Regions from separate parts of the Virgibacillus ainsalahensis genome, predicted to be linked through region 3. Evidence: riboswitches for the same ligand, from Rfam matches in the RefSeq annotation. Region 3 holds a riboswitch; each other region holds the start of a gene.
The links. Region 3 has a riboswitch for lysine ahead of ACZ427_RS18835 (amidohydrolase). Riboswitches for the same ligand answer to the same signal wherever they lie in the genome.

Region 1 (5,995 bases), 1.3 Mb from region 3:
AATGAGGTGAAAACATGGACAAATGCGGACTGTGCCATGTTGAATTCTGGTCTCTTGTTGGACCATTTTCAAGCAGGTGATATTACATACCAGGATATTCACCGTATTTGTCCACACCCGATTAACCCCGTAGTTGTTTCACTTAACGGTGATGAGCTGCTTGAAGTCATTCGTGCATCCTTTACAAAGGATTTTATGGAATTGAAGCTGAAAGGTTTTGGGTTTCGTGGAGAAGTGCTCGGCCGGATGATTTTTTCAGGGCTGGAAGTTGAAACAGCATTTCATGTGAAGGGCGGGGAGTATGTGAAACAGGTTACCATGAATGGTACACCATTGAAATCTGAACATACATATTCTGTGGCAACTGCAGATACATTTACATTCGGCCGTCTACTTCCGGAAGTAGCGAAATCGGAAACGAAGCGTTATTACCTGCCTGAGTTTTTGCGGGATTTATTAGCGGATACTTTACGGAATAAGTTTGGCGATGAATCGTGACACTATAGCCTATTTGTGCATACCATGTATTGTTATCACAAAGGAGGTCTTCTATTTCCATGATTACAGTCAATCCGTTAGAAGTAGACGGCATGTTTTTTACAGCAGTTCGCGTCGAGTTGCCTAAAACGAATCTATTAACGATTTCCAATGATGTGGGCTACATTATGTGTGCGGCATTGGACGTGGACATCTTTAATGAGATACCGAAATTAAAAGAACGAAATGTAATTGCTGCTCGTGCGATGGGTGTTAGAACCATTGATGAATTATTACATGCTCCATTAGAAAAAATTACAGATGCTTCCAAAGCATACGGATGGGAAGTTGGTATGACAGGCAAAGATGCGCTGATGAAAATATCTTAGTTGTACGAATACAGTAAGAAAATTTAACGGAAAAACTTTACATTCTAACCCCCTTAAAACAAGCATAAATTTGTTATAAGGGGGTTTTTATGTTGAAAAAGCGAATGCGATTTAGAAAAAAAATTGCGCCACCTCCAGGGAAAAATGTATTAATAATTACCTTCATATTATTTATGGTTTTTGTTTTCTTTAGTATCTGGATTATTAATAAAGGACTCACACCAACATTACTGGAAATAGCAGAATTAAAGACAGAAGAATTTGCTACAAGAGCGATTAACTCTGCAGTACGATTTGCTGAAGAATATGATTTTGAAGAGGTGAGGTCCATTACTAGGGATAATGAGGGAAATATAACTACATACGGCTGGAATTCTTCTGTGGTAAGTGAGATAAACCGTGTATCAACAGATCGCGTTGAAGAGTTTTTTACGAGTATGAACAGAGGAGAACCGCTTCAATTTGATCATCCGCTTGAGGAACCAGCGGAATATGAAGACGAAGAAAAAAGCTATACCGAGCTGGATCCTACAGTAGTTGATATACCCATCGGTCAAGCAACTGGAAATACACTGCTTGCCAATCTGGGGCCAAGTATCCCTGTTAATCTTGAATTAGCTGGAAGTGTGAGAACAGACGTTATCGAGGAAGTTGAAGACATAGGTATTAATGGAGCTTTAGTTACCGTTTATTTGATTGTAGAGGCTGATGTTCAAATTGTTATCCCTTTTACAACAGAAGTGAAAGAAGTGAGCACCAAAATATACATCGATTCAGGAGTGATTATGGGTGATGTTCCGGATTTCTATGGCGAAGGAGATGGTGGCCCCTCAATCGCTGTACCAAAAGATGACTTGCAGAATGACTGAAAATCTAGTATATTAATATCGGAATTAAATAATTAAACCTTATCAGATCGGTGAGGTAGAGGTGCAGATAATAAAAGTAATCAGCAGGAGAATGACATCGATGATTGTTGATGAAAGGATTGTCTGCCGAAGCATAATAGGGAGGTCAGCCTTATTATTGCTGGTATATCCTTGAATAAGGGATATACTGTCATGCTCAAAAATTGCATGGAGAACTACTGATCGAAATGGAGGATAACGTATATTGCGGGACAATGATAGGTTATTTTCTGTCATTGTTTTTTTTGTGCTTTCATACTACCTGAAAGAAATTTATGCTCGTTATTTCAAAGCTTTTTAGTTATCTTCGTGCATAGTTGATTAATAATATTTGGAGGTAACCGATAATGGAAGGAACATTTTATTCAATAATACCGGCTGTTCTTATGCTTTTACTTGTTTTACTAACGAGAAAAGTGTTGATTTCTTTAGGAGCCGGGATTATTGTCGGGGTATTATTCATTCATGATTTTAATATAGTGGACGCCTTAAAAGAAATATGGATTGTTTTTGCAGAAATCTTTATTTCCGATGGGGGATTAAATACAGGAAACCTCCTGTTGATTGGTTTTCTTTTATTACTGGGGGTTATGACAGCATTTCTGCAGGCATCTGGCGGAAGCCGGGCATTCGGGGATTGGATTATTAAGCGGGTGAAGACAAGAAGAGGGGCTTCATTGATGACACCTGTTTTGGGGCTAATTATTTTTATTGATGATTATTTCAATGCTTTGGCAGTTGGTCAAATAGCACGTCCTTTAACGGATCGTCACAATATCTCCAGAGCTAAACTTGCTTATTTCATTGATTCAACATCAGCCCCTATCACAGTAATTTCGCCAATTTCAAGTTGGGGTGCCTATATAATTGGTATTCTTGGCGGGTTATTTGCTGCAAATGAAATAACAGATATGCAGCCACTAAGCGCGTTTATTCAAATGATTCCACTCAATTTATATGCTTTGACATCAATAATACTTGTATTTCTGGTAGCCTGGTTCACAATGGATATTGGGCCAATGCGTACACATGAAAGACGAGCAATTGAAAAAGGGGAATTAATCAATCCGGATCAGGATAAGGTTCCAGGTGATTTAGGTGACACGTTTGAACCACATAAAGGTGGTAAAATAATTCATTTACTAGTACCCATTTTAGTGCTCATTATAGCAACTGTAACTTCTATGATTATTACAGGTGCCAATGCAAGTGAGGGTGATGTTACAATATTAACAACATTTGCCAATACAGATGTTAATTTCTCTTTATTCATTGGTGGACTGGCTGCGGTATTAACCAGTTTTGCTTTTCATCTTCAGCAAACTGTACCAAGAGCAAAGGCAGTGAAAGTCTTTTGGGAAGGAATCAAAACAATGCTCCCTGCCATTTATATTTTATTATTAGCATGGATGATTGGCTCTGTGATCGGGACATTGAAAACGGGTGAATATTTAGCGGAAATTGTAAATAATGCTTCCATTAGTGCATCGATGCTCCCGTTTATGTTCTTCTTAATTGCCGGATTAATGGCACTTGGTACAGGAACTTCATGGGGGACATTTGGCATTATGCTGCCAATTGCAGCAGAAGTAGCGGTTATAACAGATGTAGATATGCTGCTTCCATCATTAGCTGCAGTGCTAGCAGGGTCGGTGTTTGGCGATCATTGCACACCTATTTCAGATACAACAATTTTATCATCAACTGGAGCAGGTTCGAATCATATTGACCATGTACTGACACAATTGCCATATGCATTAATAGCAGCTGTGTTTACATGTACAGGTTATCTTGTTCTGGGACTAACAGGTCAGTTATTGCTAGCGTTAATCATTGTATTTGCTCTGCTGATTGTTGGTGGTTTAATTTTTCGATTCTATTCACAGTCCAATTTAAATAAAGTTCAATAAATTAAAAGCATTCTTTCACGTAACGATGAAAGAATGCTTTTTTTATGTAGCAAAATCCAAAAATAATATAAAGAAGAATAATAATATAGAAAATTACAAAATTATTTTGACATGATCAGAAAGCACCGCTATAATACAAGTGAAGTCAGAAAAAACCAAACATTTCAAACATTCCCTGTTATATTTGAACATACACTTATGATAGGGAGAAAAACAAAAAAAGGAGGTCTATACATGAATACTCGTTCACAATGGGGGACAAGAGCAGGGTTTATCCTGGCGGCAGTCGGCTCTGCTGTAGGGCTGGGTAATATTTGGAGATTTCCGGCGGAAGCATATGAAAATGGTGGGGGAGCATTTTTTATTCCCTATTTATTTGCCTTACTTACAGCTGGGATTCCTATTTTAATTATGGAATTCACAATAGGTCATAAGTATCGGGGATCAGCTCCGCTATCGTTCAAAAGGATGAACAAAAAGGCAGAGTGGATAGGCTGGTGGGGAGTGTTAGTTGCCTTTGTTATATCTACTTATTATTCTGTAATCATAGCTTGGGCAATGTCTTATTCTGTCTTTTCATTTAATTTGAATTGGGGATCGGATACGGAAGGATTTCTGTTTGGTGATTATTTAAACCTGGCTGATCCTGGTACGGTAGGTAGCTTTGTTCCAGGTGTTCTTATTCCATTAATTATTGTATGGCTTATTGTTTTAGGTGTTTTATCAGCAGGTGTTAAAAAGGGAATTGAAATCGCCAATCGAATATTTATTCCTGCATTAGTGGTTGTTTTTCTGATTATTGTTATTCGGGCGATAACACTTCCTGGAGCGATGCAAGGGTTAAATGCCTTTTTTGAACCTGATTTCAGCAGCATATTTTCCGCTGATGTATGGGTAGCGGCATACGGACAAATCTTCTTTAGTTTATCGATCGCATTTGCAATTATGATAACGTATTCCAGTTACCTTCCGAAAAAATCAGATATTACCAATAATGCTTTTATTGTTGGTTTTGGGAACTCCAGTTTTGAACTATTGGCAGGTATAGGTGTATTTGCTGTGTTAGGGTTTATGGCCACAGAAGCGAATGTTCTAGTAGATGAAGTAGTGACAGATGGTGTTGGCCTGGCATTTGTGGTCTTTCCTCAGATTATTAACCAGCTCCCGGCATTAAATGAGTTATTTGGATTTCTGTTTTTTATATCGTTAGTGCTGGCTGGTTTGAGTTCGTTGATTTCTATTACGGAAACATATGTCGCTGGTTTAGCTGATAAATTTAATATCTCCAGAACGAAAGCAGTATTATTCGGTGGCGGAGTGGCGGCAATTGTTTCCCTGCTTTATGCAACAGAAGGGGGATTAAACTTCCTGGACTCGGTTGATTATTTCATTAACCAGTTTGGTGTTGCAGCATTGGGTCTGGTGGAAATTGTAGTAATCGCATGGCTCTTACGTAAACTGAAAAATCTGCAGACACATGCAAATGAAGTTTCAGATATTCGTTTAGGGTCATGGTGGACAATATGTTTAGGTGTCATTACACCAATTGTTTTGGGTTACATGTTGTTTGAGTTACTGAGACAGAATATTTTTCAGTTGTTTGAGACGGAAACGGGTAACTATGGTGGATATTCGGATGCATTCATTATGTACAGTGGATGGGCAGTCGCTGCAGGTGCACTAATTGTAGGAATACTAATGTCACTGGCGAAATGGAAGTCCTCTACAAATCAGCAGGGAGATTCGGAATCAAAGGAGGTTAAATAATATGAGTGCTGGTGCAATTGCGGTTATGATTGTCGGTATGACAGTAATATGGGGCGGGTTAGCAGCCAGTATTACTTACGCAGTGAAAAAGGGAAAGGATAAGGCAAACAACTAAATTTCATGAGCCTTTACCACCTTGGTAAAGGCTCTAATCTTATTTAGCCATTTTTTCCCACTTTTTTAAATGAGGATAGGGATCAAATGACCATTCACTGTCTCCATTATCTTTGTACATTCCATAATGTAAGTGTGGTGGGAACTTGCCAGAGGTCCCCGGTGGACCATAGCCGGTGGAACCTACACTACCAAGAACGTCCCCGGGTTGAACAACCTTCCCAACCTGAATATCATCATTATAGCCATTCATATGCCCATAATAATGATAAATGTTGTAGATATCTCTAATGCCAATTCGCCAACCTCCATATAAATTCCAACCCATCATTTCAACTACTCCATAGGTTGTGGACTTGACCGGAGTTCCATAACCAGCAAAAATATCTGTACCTTCATGAATTCTCAGGCCCCCAAAACCTCTTCTGTC
Region 2 (5,995 bases), 810 kb from region 3:
CGCTCATGGCGAAAAATCCTGCGCCCATACAAGGCAAACTAACATCTCTCCATTTGAAATATAATTTACTCACACTTGCCACATTTATCACATACTCATCCCACTTTATTTTTTTATACTAAGGATACGATCGGAAATTAGAAAGAAAACATGCAAGCAAGAACAAAAAGGAAAGACGGTGAAAACATTGGAATTGTTAGGTATCAATGGTTTGTGCCATATTGTTGGCATTTCAGAGAATACTGCAGCAGATTGGATTAAGGATTTTAATGTTTATATCCCGAAAGCAGACCAGCAGGATGCTACCTATTATCATCCTGAAGCGATTGAAGTATTGAAATTCATCAAGCAATGTAAAGATCAAAACTATGCAAAGCCGCAAATTATGGACATGTTAGCTAATAGAAGTTTTCCGATCACAGTAGACAGCTCCATAGAAGATGTGAAAACGACATTGGAACAGGGAAATTACAAAGAAAATATTTTATCGGTCATGCAGACGATAGGAATGACCGTATCCAATGTAGCCAACCAGGAAAAATGGTTGAAAACGATCCAGGAGCAGCAGTATGAACAAAACAAACGAATCAAACACACAGAAAAACAAACAGAAGAAATAAATCATTTAAAACGAGAGATTCAAACATTAAAACAAGAACTTACCAACATAAAAGAAAATGAAATCAAAAAGGAAACGTTCGTTAATTTATTTAAAAAATCAGAGCCGATGCATTTGCTCTAAAGTGGGAGGAATCGTCATGTTTCAGCCGGATGAGAAAAAAGCTAAACCAGGAGATGTTATCGAATTTATACGAGAGGATAAACTGTTGAAAGGAAAGGTGTTGCATTCCCAATTAAAAAACAGCAGTATTGTCGACATCTCCTCCTTGAATGATATGACAGCACTGGAGGTCAACCATCCTAACACGGTGGTAGGGCATGATAAATACAGGATTATTCAATCCTAGATGTGCTTTCAGAACAGTGATTGCTAAACTTATACAGCAGAAAAATTACCCCCCCAATGCATTAGAAAACCGGGCAAAAGCGGCCCGGTTTTTTCTGGTATTCTGACTTGCAAATTACCTTTTATGTTCAGTCAATCGTTGTCAAAAATGCTTCTCTTTCATATGGATCTTCCTGATCTTCCTCGATGTAAGGCACTACGATAAACGTATTGTCCTGATTATCATCCGGTTGACTTGGCGTAATTTCACCATCCATTACATATCCGTCTGTAACTTCTCCGGTAGTTGGAGCAACTGTTACAAGGAAATCCTCTGCCTTCTGAGCATTTTGACTATTCATTGTTCCTGTCAAAATCACTGTCCCATTTTCTGAGATACGCACATCCACATCCATCAAATCTTCGCTTATTCCATACCCCTCTGCTTCTAAACCATCATTTCCTGTAAAGGCCCAGGCAAGTGTCTGACTATCTATCTGATAACCTAAGACAGATTGTTCCAGATCAATAAACAGCATATTCCCATTTGATTGGACGTCAGGATATGTTTGCTCATACATTTCGAATGTTTTCGGAAGATCAAGTGTACTGACTTCCTCTCCCGTCTCTTTGTCCAGCTCTGTAAGTGTATATTCTCCAGTTGTTCCACTTCCTGTGTGCATCAGGGCAAATAACGCATCATCAGTAGGATGCAATGTGTAGTAACTAGTATCCTGTGACCAGATTTCTTCACCGGTTTCTTTGTTAAGTGCTTTGGTAAAGCTGTTTGTGTTGTAGATAATCATCTCATCATCCATCGTGATGTTTGACATCATCGAACCAGACAATCCAGCATCAAACGGATCTGTAGACCAACCTTCATTTCCCTCCTGGAGATCCGTCGCATGAAGGATATAAGTATGTTCATCTTTCGTAATATAGTAAAGTCTTTCTTCATCCACCTTCATTTGATGGACAGGGACTCCAGGCTCAACCATTGTTTCAACCGAATGGTCTTCCTCTCCCACTTTATAAATAATATCTTCGAAGGCTGTATAATAAAAGCTATTCGCATATACTGCCGGTGTCCAAGGCATATCATTATTACCCGGGTATTCCGGTTCTGCTCCCTCACCATTCTCATTAATCATTAATGTACTATCAGCAAGCAACGTATTTCCCCCGGTAGTAAATGAGGAAAAATCCTCACTGATATAAAAATTGACACTCGACCCCTTCACTTTCGGATCCTCATCCATTTCTTCATTGGAAAAGAAAATCGTCTGATCAAGATCAGCTTCTGTTTTTTCCAAATTAAAATCATGAATATTTATGATTTCCAATTCCTCGTCTTCCGGTGTTGTTTCTGCTTCCTCCCCGTGGTTTTCACTTCCAGCACCCGGACTTTCTGGACTGGTTTCTGCTGTATCTGAATCGGAACAACCGATGACGAAAACCATGACAACCATCGCCATTCCCAACAGTTTTATATCTTTCATATGATACAACTCCTAAGTCGTTTTTTACTGAAGCTCCCAAGCATAGATGGTACTTAAATCATAATAATTACTCAGATAATATGAATCTTCATCTGCGTATTCCTGATCGATGGGAAATACGAGATATACCTGCTGCTCTTCCCCTGGATTAAGTGTAACGTCTTCCATTTCCCCATCAATAAAAGGTACATTTCCGCCATCATTAATCGTAGTGCTAGCATCTTTTCTTTCCAAATCTGGTCTTATCGTGAATTCATGACCAAAATTTGTTGAAAACGTACCATCCCCTTGATAATATTCCGCATGTTCCCCGTCGTTTTTAAAGGTTACGTCAACAACGGCCTGGGTTTCTCCTTCACCCGCTTCTTTAATCGCTTCATGCTCTGTTACTTCATCCGGCAGTATATCTGTAATGAAAAAGTCGTTTACTTTAACTACGACACTATATTGATGCTGCCAATGTCTAATCTTACCTTCCTCCCCCATTGGTGTAACAAAGACATCATCGCCATTTTCATTCGTTGTTCTTTCCGCATTGCTTAAATCATCTCCGCCCTTACCATACTCATCCTCTTTGGCTTCATCACTTTCCGCTGTGTCCGTTTCGGTGGATTCTTCTTCCGTTGATTCTTGCTCAGATATTTCTTTCTCTACTTCTTCGGCTTCATTCTCTTCAGAAGCACTTGTTGATTGCTCTTCATCAACCGTCTCCCCGCTGCTTCCGCAACCACTTATAATGAGTATGCTCATGATCATCACAGCAAGCAGCATCATTACTTTTTTCATTTCCCTACCTCCTCGCTAACGTTACAAAACTAATAGTATTCTAGCATAGTCCTCTGGCTATAAGTATCCACAGAAAGTAACACAAAACCATATCAACTTATTAAAATAGGTATTTTCTCACAGGTTGTTATGATGATATTTCCTATAAAATGAAACCTGTTGACCCCCTTTCAAGACAGTTAGAAAATTGCGATAAAATATAAGGAGCTTATAAAGATATATGCTTAAAGTAACGAGGCAGGACTGGTGAACATTAATTGAGGTTTAATACGGGTGAAAAAGAGGGGATTCGTGCATGGAATCGATATTGGATATTCATCCGATGGTAGTCCTATAATGTTAGGTGATTCTGCTGCACATTTGATGAAATCTAAATGAAGAAAGCGTATGAAAATCGAGTTTGAAATGGATATACTTTCCCATGCAGCAGATTTTCCTGATCGTTCCTTTAATCGCTGCTTTTTGAGCAAAAAGAAAAGCCTGAAAAAAATTCCTCTTTTCCAGACCCAAGTGGGAAGTTTCAAATCGAGCGGCCGCCGATTGATGGTTTTCCTATCGTTTATATTGTATGTGTTCCTTCTTCCGTATGAATAACTTTGATTGCCTTTAGCTGATCTTTTGTTTTTTCGTCCGCTTCTTTCTTTGTCTTTGCCTGAACAATTGTTTGCTTTACAAGACCATCCTCTGTTTGGTACGTGATGTGATAGTCACTTAGCATATATATGATAGCTCCTTTCTATCCTGAACATGTATATTCTTGTGGCGGTGTGGTAATAGAACAATAACCTATGACTTTCGCCCGAATTTTTATTTTTATACTTAATCATACAGCTACTCATTTTATCATATTCTTTCTCGCATGCAACCCCTATCATATTTTCCCTATTTTTTAGAATCTTCAGCTTTCTAATCCCCCTATCATAAAGGGTGTTTTCACCATTACAACCCTACATCTACCTAAAATTTATTCATCATTCCTTATGACTCTCGACGAAAACTATTAAACATTGCAACGGATTTTCCCCACCCAATTTCCATCATGGCTTGAACGAAAATAAAATTTATTCATTCTTTCCCTTGCGCAATTCAATATTTTCTGTTATATTACAGTCAATTAAATATTTTCTTATTTCATAAGTTTGAAATGAGGATAGAGGTGCAACTGCCATCACTACACAATCGGAGGATGATGAGATTCTATGAGGATTGTGAAAAGGGGTAATTGCCGAAGTGGCGGGAAACTCATATTTCTCGGGACTGGTTCTGCTATTGAATAAATATGGAACTGTCATATAGGGAACTATATGGAGGGCTATCTTGCGCATGGAAACGAATTGTAAAATGACTTTCTACAGCAGTAGCGAAATCCCTCGCTGCTGCTTTTTTGCATTTCCCATGCATGGCCTTTCCACCTACTGTTTTTTAAAATTTTGGCAAAGGGTGTGGAAGTTATGTATTTTGGGCAAGTTTTAACAGCAATGGTGACACCATTTGATTACCAGGAAGAAATTGATTATCATGCGACGCAAACATTAGTGGATTATCTGATTGCGAACGGATCAGATGGTTTGGTGGTAGCCGGTACAACCGGTGAATCGCCGACATTGATACCGGAAGAGAAAGTCGATCTTTTCAAATTCGTTGTGAAGGCTGTCAATGGACGTGTCCCGGTGATTGCCGGAACAGGTTCCAATGGAACGAAAGCCTCTATCCAGTTGACGAAACAGGCAGAGGAAGCCGGTGTTGATGGGATCATGCTCGTTACACCATACTATAACAAACCAAACCAGGAAGGATTATTCCAGCATTTTCAGGCAATTGCAAGTTCCACCAACTTACCTGTAATGATGTATAACATTCCTGGCAGAAGCAGTGTTAATATGTCTGTGGAAACCATTTTGCGTCTTTCAGAAATCGAAAATATTGTATCAGTCAAAGAAGCAAGCGCTGATCTTGGCGCCATGACAAAAATCATCCGCAACACACCAGATGATTTCACATTGTACAGCGGCGATGACGGGCTGACATTACCAGCTTTATCTATCGGCGGAGCAGGCGTTGTTTCGGTTGCTTCACATGTCATTGGTAATGAAATGCAGGAAATGGTTGCTTCATTTAAAAAAGGAGATATTGCTGGTGCTGCTTCTCTTCATCAGGATCTGCTTCCTGTGATGGAAGCATTATTTGCAGCCCCAAGTCCAGCACCGGTAAAAGCTGCCCTGAATATAAGCGGTGTTCCAGTGGGTGGCGTTCGTCTGCCAATGATGCCACTGGACCGGGAAGAAACTGCTGTATTGCAAAACGTGCTGACGGAAGCAAGGGGATATTTTTCCCGTTTTCGGGCGATTGTATAATTACAGGGGGGGGGGGCTGAGCCAAAGCAAAGGATCAGACCCCTTTTCCTTTAAGCCAGATAACTGATTTGCGCACTAACACGAGTAGCAATAGTTCAAAATAAAAATTATCCTTTCAGAAAAAAATTCGTCTTTATCTCTGTTCTCTTGAATCCTTATCTGACTTTCCCAAATAATATAAGAAACCTGCCGATGATAAAATAACTAGCATAGTGTAAACGAACCCCATCGTTATCACCTCTTTGATTAACTAAATCTTCAGCTAATCTGCTTTAATAGTGAAAAAGCTACTGCCTTCTTTAACAATCGCATACATTAGTTTAATGACCTTTTCTTAAATAAAACTAAAATCAGAAATCCTAAATATCCACCTAATGTGTTTAATATAATATCATCTACATCAAATACAC
Region 3 (5,995 bases):
TTATACAACGGATGAAATTGATTCATTTTTCAGCAGTCAGGTCCAGGCATTAGAGGCACCCATCCAGGCAATGCAAGTCGAGCAGCTTGGACTAACGGAGGAAGAGGCTGCAGTTATCTCCCGGGGTGTGGTATTTGATGAAACCACAGCAGAGGATATTGCTGCAAATGAGGAAGGTGGCGAAGAAGCAGATACCGGATTGGGTGCAGATTTAATGGAGCGAATCGTACCAGGAGCATTTGCTGCCATCATTATGCTTTCCATCGTGTTTACAGGAATGGCAATTTTCCAGAGTGCTTCCCAGGAAAAGAAGGACAAAATTGCTGAAATTATATTATCATCGGTAACCCCAGGAGAACTGATGCAAGGAAAGATTGTCGGGTATTTTGTGTTAGGAATCATCCAGGTCGTTGTATTAATTGTTTTCGTCCTGCCAGTAGTCATATGGCGTATGGATATGCCGATTCTGGAGTATCTATTCGTTCCTGAACTCCTGTTGTTGATTGCTATTGCAATATTAGGCTATTTGTTATTTGCATCCATCTTTGTCGGTATCGGTGCGACGATGACAGACGTGTCAACTGCAGGGAACTTCCAAGGTTTGGTGATGATGCTCCCATTCCTGCCATTTATCTTTATCGGCCCGGTTATAGGCGACCCAACTGGCTTGATAGCTCAAATTGGTACGTATATTCCATTCACTTCCCCTGGCGTATTGCTGCTACGGCTCTCCATCATGGAAGAGTGGCCGTGGATTGAAATAATCATCGCAGTTGCTATTTTAGTCGTCAGTGTCTGGATCTTTATGAAACTTGCCGGAAAAATCTTTAAAACTGGTATTTTGATGTATGGAAAGAACGCAACACCTGGAGAGATTTGGAAATGGATTCGGGCATAAGAAACGTAATTAGCGGAGTTGCTTAAGGAAGCAACTCCGTTTTTTTGTGTATAGTGATGGATGCTGGTGATGATTACTGAGTTGAAGGTGATGTTTGACTGGATTCAGGCGATGTGCAGTAGATTAAGGGTGATGTTCGGATGGATGCTGGTGATGAGCACTGGCTTGAGGGTGATGTTTGGATGAATGCAGGCGATGAGCACTAGATTGAGGGCGATGTTTGGATGAATGCAGGCGATGAGCTCTGGATTGAGCGTGATGTTGGACTGGATGTAGGTGATGAGCTCTGGCTTGAGGGTGATGTTTGGATGAATGCAGGCGATGAGTACTAGCAATCGAATATTATTGTTGGAACGATGTCAGATCCCCTCACAATCGACACCAAAATAGGACAAAAAACACAATAATCATCTATCCATAGTTCTTCCGGATGGTTTTTTGCAAAAAGTGTTTAGTTTTCACTTGTTACGGATACAATTAACTATTATTATTAATTTAATAGTCTTAATTTTACCCACAGCAAAGGAGGACTTTATGAGAATCACACACAAACTGACGGTTGGGATTGGTTTCCTGGTATTTTTATTTCTATTTATTCCGACCGCGGTGTACGCAGCAAATGAAAAAACATACGAAGTCAGCAATTCGTTACTGAATGTACGTAGTGAACCTGCTGACGGTGCGGAAATTGTCGGTTCGCTAAGCAAAGGTGACAACGTTATCGCATTTCAGGAAAAATACGGTTGGGTACAAACCTATTACGGTGGTGAAGAAGCCTGGGTAGCTAAACATCATCTGATTGCGGTTAGCCAACCTGAAGAAAACAGTACCCCTACTGTTTCACAAACTTCAGCATCAGCTGAGTCAGTTACAGTCAAAGCAAACGGTGTACATATCCGGACCGGGCCCGGGACAAATCACAAGGTCATTGGTTTAACTTCATCCCCAGATACATACAATATAGTGGAAACATCAGGTGATTGGCATAAAGTTAACTTAGGTAACGGATCAACGGGATGGATTGCTTCATGGCTAACCGATAAAGCAACTGAATCAGAAGCAGTAAATTCCGAAAAGGAAACAAGTGAATCTGAAAGCACAGGCTCAGGCAATGATGTAAGTGAACCGGTATCACAGAACTCAAATGGATCACTGGAAGGCTATCATATCGTTCTTGACCCAGGGCATGGTGGAAAGGACCCCGGTGCAATCGGTATTAATGGCGTCTACGAAAAAGACTTGGTTTCATCTACAGCTGATATCGTCCGGCAACAGTTGGAAAGTGCAGGGGCTAATGTAACAATGACAAGATCCGGAGATTACTTTATTTCACTCGATGAGAGAGTTGGCATCAGTAATAATCACAACACCCATGCTTTTGTCAGCTTGCATTATAATTCCTTTCCTTTACTTTCTGTGAATGGAAACAGCACATTTTATTACAGTAATACAGACCGTACACTGGCACAACAGGTACAGTCTGCAATGGCTTCCACTACGTCTTTGAACAACAGGGGCATTATGGAAGGAGACTATCGTGTGCTACGTAATACAAGCGCACCTTCTGTTCTTGTTGAACTTGGATTCATATCGAATCAATATGATCTGTCTGTTGTGCAAACTTCTGACTATCAATACAAAGCAGCAGAGGCGATTACGAACGGATTGAAAAATTATTTTCATAATTAAAAGGAAAAGCTGTCCAGACAAGGGCAGCTTTTCTTGAATAATGGTATATCTTCTGATAACATAAGCATAATTTCATAAATCAGACCTTATCAGATCGGTGAGGTAGAGGTGCAAATAATACTAGTACTCAATAGTAGAATGACATCGATGATAATTGATGAAAGGATTATTTGCCGAAGCGTAATACGTGTCATCCTTATTACTGCTGGTATGTCTTTGAAGAAGAGAGATACTGCCATGTTTAACAATACATGGAGAACTACTGATCGAAATGGAGGATAACGTATATTGTAAAACAATGGTAAGTTATTTTCTATCATTGTTTTTTTATATTTAAAAAGCAATTACGAGAAACAACCTCATCATCCCCTTCATTCCTTCAGCATATCCCTGACACAAACACATCAACTGTTTCATTGCATACAATGAGAAAGCCATTCGATTGGCAAAAAATGAACAATATTACTAAAGGAGGCACACATCATGAAAAAAATCTATACACATGGGAACTTTTATACATTTGATCCATCAAAACCCAAAGTGCAAGCTGTTGTAATTGAAGATGGCCACTTTATTGATATGGGGACAACAGAAGACATGCTGCTTCAATGGGAAGATGCTTCCAGTGAAAAAGTCGATCTGGATGGAAAAACGGTTACCCCAGGTTTAATTGACAGCCATCTCCATCTTTCCATGCTTGCCAATACATTTCTGAGTCTCGACTTAACTGGCATTACTTCCAAACAGGAAATGCTTGAGCAAATTCAACAGAAAGCGAATAGCTTACAACCGGGCGAATGGCTAGTTGGAACCGGATGGGATGAAAATTTGTTCACGGATGGATCAGCTCCTGAACTGCATGAGCTGGATCATGTGGCACCACATTGTCCTTTGTTTTTATCAAGAATTTGTTCACATGCTTCTCTCGTTAACAGCAAAGCACTGGAAATGAGCAATTACCATCCGGATATAACAGTCCCCGAGGGTGGTACGATCGTTTTGGATGAACATACACAAAAACCGACTGGACTTCTGTTGGAGTCTGCGTCAGATATCGTAAATCAGCATATTCCGGAGAAATCTTATGGTGAGCTGAAATCGGCAATGCGAAAAGCCATCAAGTTTGCGATGGAGAAAGGCCTAACAAGCGTACATACAAACGATCCGCTCTATTTAGGCGGTCTTACGCAGACATATCAAATCTATGATGAACTCTTGAATGAGGAGCAGCTTGGCCTCCGGTGTAATCTATTAATTAATCATGAGTTCCTGAATGATTTACGGGAATCTGGTATGTATGCCGGATACGGAAATGATACATTACAAATTGGCGCTGTAAAAATTTTCGCAGATGGTGCGTTTGGCAGAAGCACTGCGCTTTTATCTGAAGCCTATCACGATGATTCAACAAACTACGGGGAAGCCATGTTAGATCAGGAAACACTTTTCGACATTGTTAAACGCGCACGGGACCTGTCCATGCCAATCGCAGTTCATACCATCGGCGACCAGGCTCTGGAAAATGTTTTGGATGTACTGGATCAATTCTCTTCTGCCTCCCACCGTGACAGGCTTATCCATGTGCAGGTATTAAGGGATAATTTAATCCATCGGTTGGCAGTGCCAGGCCGAATTGCAGATATACAGCCAAGATTTTTGGTTGGGGATTTTCCATGGGTACAAGAAAGACTGGGTGAAAAACGAATTGACCTTGCTTATGCATGGAAATCACTAATATCAGCTGGTGTAATCTGTGCAGGTGGTTCGGATGCGCCAGTTGAACCTGTTGATCCTTTGCTGGGGATTCATGCAGCTGTAACAAGAAAAGCACCCGGACAAACGCATGATGGATGGAATAAAAAGGAAAAACTATCGATGGAGGAGGCATTTCGGTTATTCTCTGAAATGGGAGCATACCCAACAAATGAAGAAACTGTAAAGGGAACCATTTCAAGGGGGAAATTGGCCGATCTGACCGTTTACTCAAAGGACCCATTTGAGATGGAAGATCCGGATGATCTACTCGATACAGAAATCGAAATGACAATTATCGGTGGAGATATCAAATACCAGAAAAACTAATTTCATGAACATCTGCCGAAAAACGAAGGCTTATGAAAGGATAAATAGTTCACTTTTGAATGAACAAGTTAAAAAGCATACCAAACCACATAGTGATTGGTATGCTTTTTTCGTGGATATACTAAAAAACATTTGCGTTCTGTCGTTCTTCAACCCGATGAGTGACTGAACAAGCGGTGCTTCTCTGCGTTCGGTCGTTCTTCAACCCGATGAGTGACCGAATGACGGCTCTTCCTCTGCGTTCGGGCGTTCTTCAACCCGATGAGTGACTGAACAAGCGGTGCTTCTCTGCGTTCTGTCGTTCATCTACCCGATGAGTGACTGAACAAGCGGTTCTCCTCTGCGTTCGGGCGTTCATCAACCTGATGAGCGACTGAACAAGCGGTGCTTCTCTGCGTTCGGGCATTCATCAATCCGATGAGTGACCGAATGACGGCTCTTCCTCTGCGTTCGGGCGTTCTTCAACCCGATGAGTGACCGAATAAGTGGTTCTCCGCTTCGTTCGGGCGTTCTTCAACCCGATAAGTGACCGAATAAGCGGTGCTTCTCTGCGTTCGGGCGTTCATCAATCCGATGAGTGACCGAATGACGGCTCTTCCTCTGCGTTCGGGCGTTCTTCAACCCGATGAGTGACCGAATAAGTGGTTCTCCGCTTCGTTCGGGCGTTCTTCAACCCGATAAGTGACCGAATAAGCGGTGCTTCTCTGCGTTCTGTCGTTCATCTACCCGATGAGTGACTGAACAAGCGGTTCTCCTCTGCGTTCTGTCGTTCATCTACCCGATGAGTGACTGAACAAGCGGTTCTCTTCTGCGTTCTGTCGTTCATCTACCCGATGAGTGACTGAGTAAGCGGTTCTCCTCTGCGTTCTGTCGTTCATCTACCCGATGAGTGACTGAACAAGCGGTTCTTCTCTGCGTTCGATCGTTCAATCTCAAAATTAGTGAAAAACCACGTTTTCTAGTGCAGCCATTTTCCGGATTTTGATTTAATCGTGTCTTTATCTTTCGGTTCGGATTTCCCGTTATTCATTTCCTGTGCACCTTGCTGGAATTTAATATGAACATATAATTCATGCATGATCTGTTCCATTGATACACTATCCGGTAAACTTTTAATGATTTGAATGACTTCCTCTTTCGTAGTCAAACAAACACCCCCTTCTCTATGTACAACTTACCATCTTACTTTCATTTTACATTTAATTTTGAATAAATCATACTCAAAATACCATTAAACTGATATTTATTCTCTCCAACCTTTCAATCAAGAAAGTTCCGTATGCTGTTTATGTGAAAAGACACTTTAAAAAACGGTCTTTAAATGAC

Region 1: linked by a shared signal. The riboswitch ahead of ACZ427_RS05570 (Na+/H+ antiporter NhaC family protein) and the one ahead of ACZ427_RS18835 (amidohydrolase) in region 3 are both predicted to bind lysine.
Region 2: linked by a shared signal. The riboswitch ahead of dapA (4-hydroxy-tetrahydrodipicolinate synthase) and the one ahead of ACZ427_RS18835 (amidohydrolase) in region 3 are both predicted to bind lysine.

What each region holds. Positions count from the first base shown of each region.
Region 1 covers NZ_AP043943.1:1,187,635-1,193,629, forward strand. The annotation lists gene ACZ427_RS05555 (bifunctional metallophosphatase/5'-nucleotidase) at 1-498, shown strand, start outside; gene ACZ427_RS05560 (YunC family protein) at 558-866, shown strand; gene yunB (sporulation protein YunB) at 971-1,735, shown strand; lysine riboswitch at 1,784-1,961, shown strand; gene ACZ427_RS05570 (Na+/H+ antiporter NhaC family protein) at 2,122-3,684, shown strand; gene ACZ427_RS05575 (sodium-dependent transporter) at 3,919-5,451, shown strand; gene ACZ427_RS05580 (methionine/alanine import family NSS transporter small subunit) at 5,453-5,566, shown strand; gene ACZ427_RS05585 (M23 family metallopeptidase) at 5,606-5,995, opposite strand, start outside.
Region 2 covers NZ_AP043943.1:748,974-754,968, reverse strand. The annotation lists gene ACZ427_RS03450 (MerR family transcriptional regulator) at 179-742, shown strand; gene ACZ427_RS03445 (DUF2187 family protein) at 759-968, shown strand; gene ACZ427_RS03440 (outer membrane protein assembly factor BamB family protein) at 1,096-2,445, opposite strand; gene ACZ427_RS03435 (DUF4352 domain-containing protein) at 2,470-3,231, opposite strand; gene ACZ427_RS03430 (hypothetical protein) at 3,791-3,949, opposite strand; lysine riboswitch at 4,375-4,554, shown strand; gene dapA (4-hydroxy-tetrahydrodipicolinate synthase) at 4,683-5,585, shown strand; gene ACZ427_RS03420 (VanZ family protein) at 5,901-5,995, opposite strand, start outside.
Region 3 covers NZ_AP043943.1:3,797,813-3,803,807, reverse strand. The annotation lists gene ACZ427_RS18850 (ABC transporter permease) at 1-898, shown strand, start outside; gene ACZ427_RS18845 (hypothetical protein) at 1,003-1,233, opposite strand; gene ACZ427_RS18840 (N-acetylmuramoyl-L-alanine amidase) at 1,433-2,587, shown strand; lysine riboswitch at 2,683-2,857, shown strand; gene ACZ427_RS18835 (amidohydrolase) at 3,071-4,669, shown strand; gene ACZ427_RS18830 (hypothetical protein) at 5,628-5,816, opposite strand.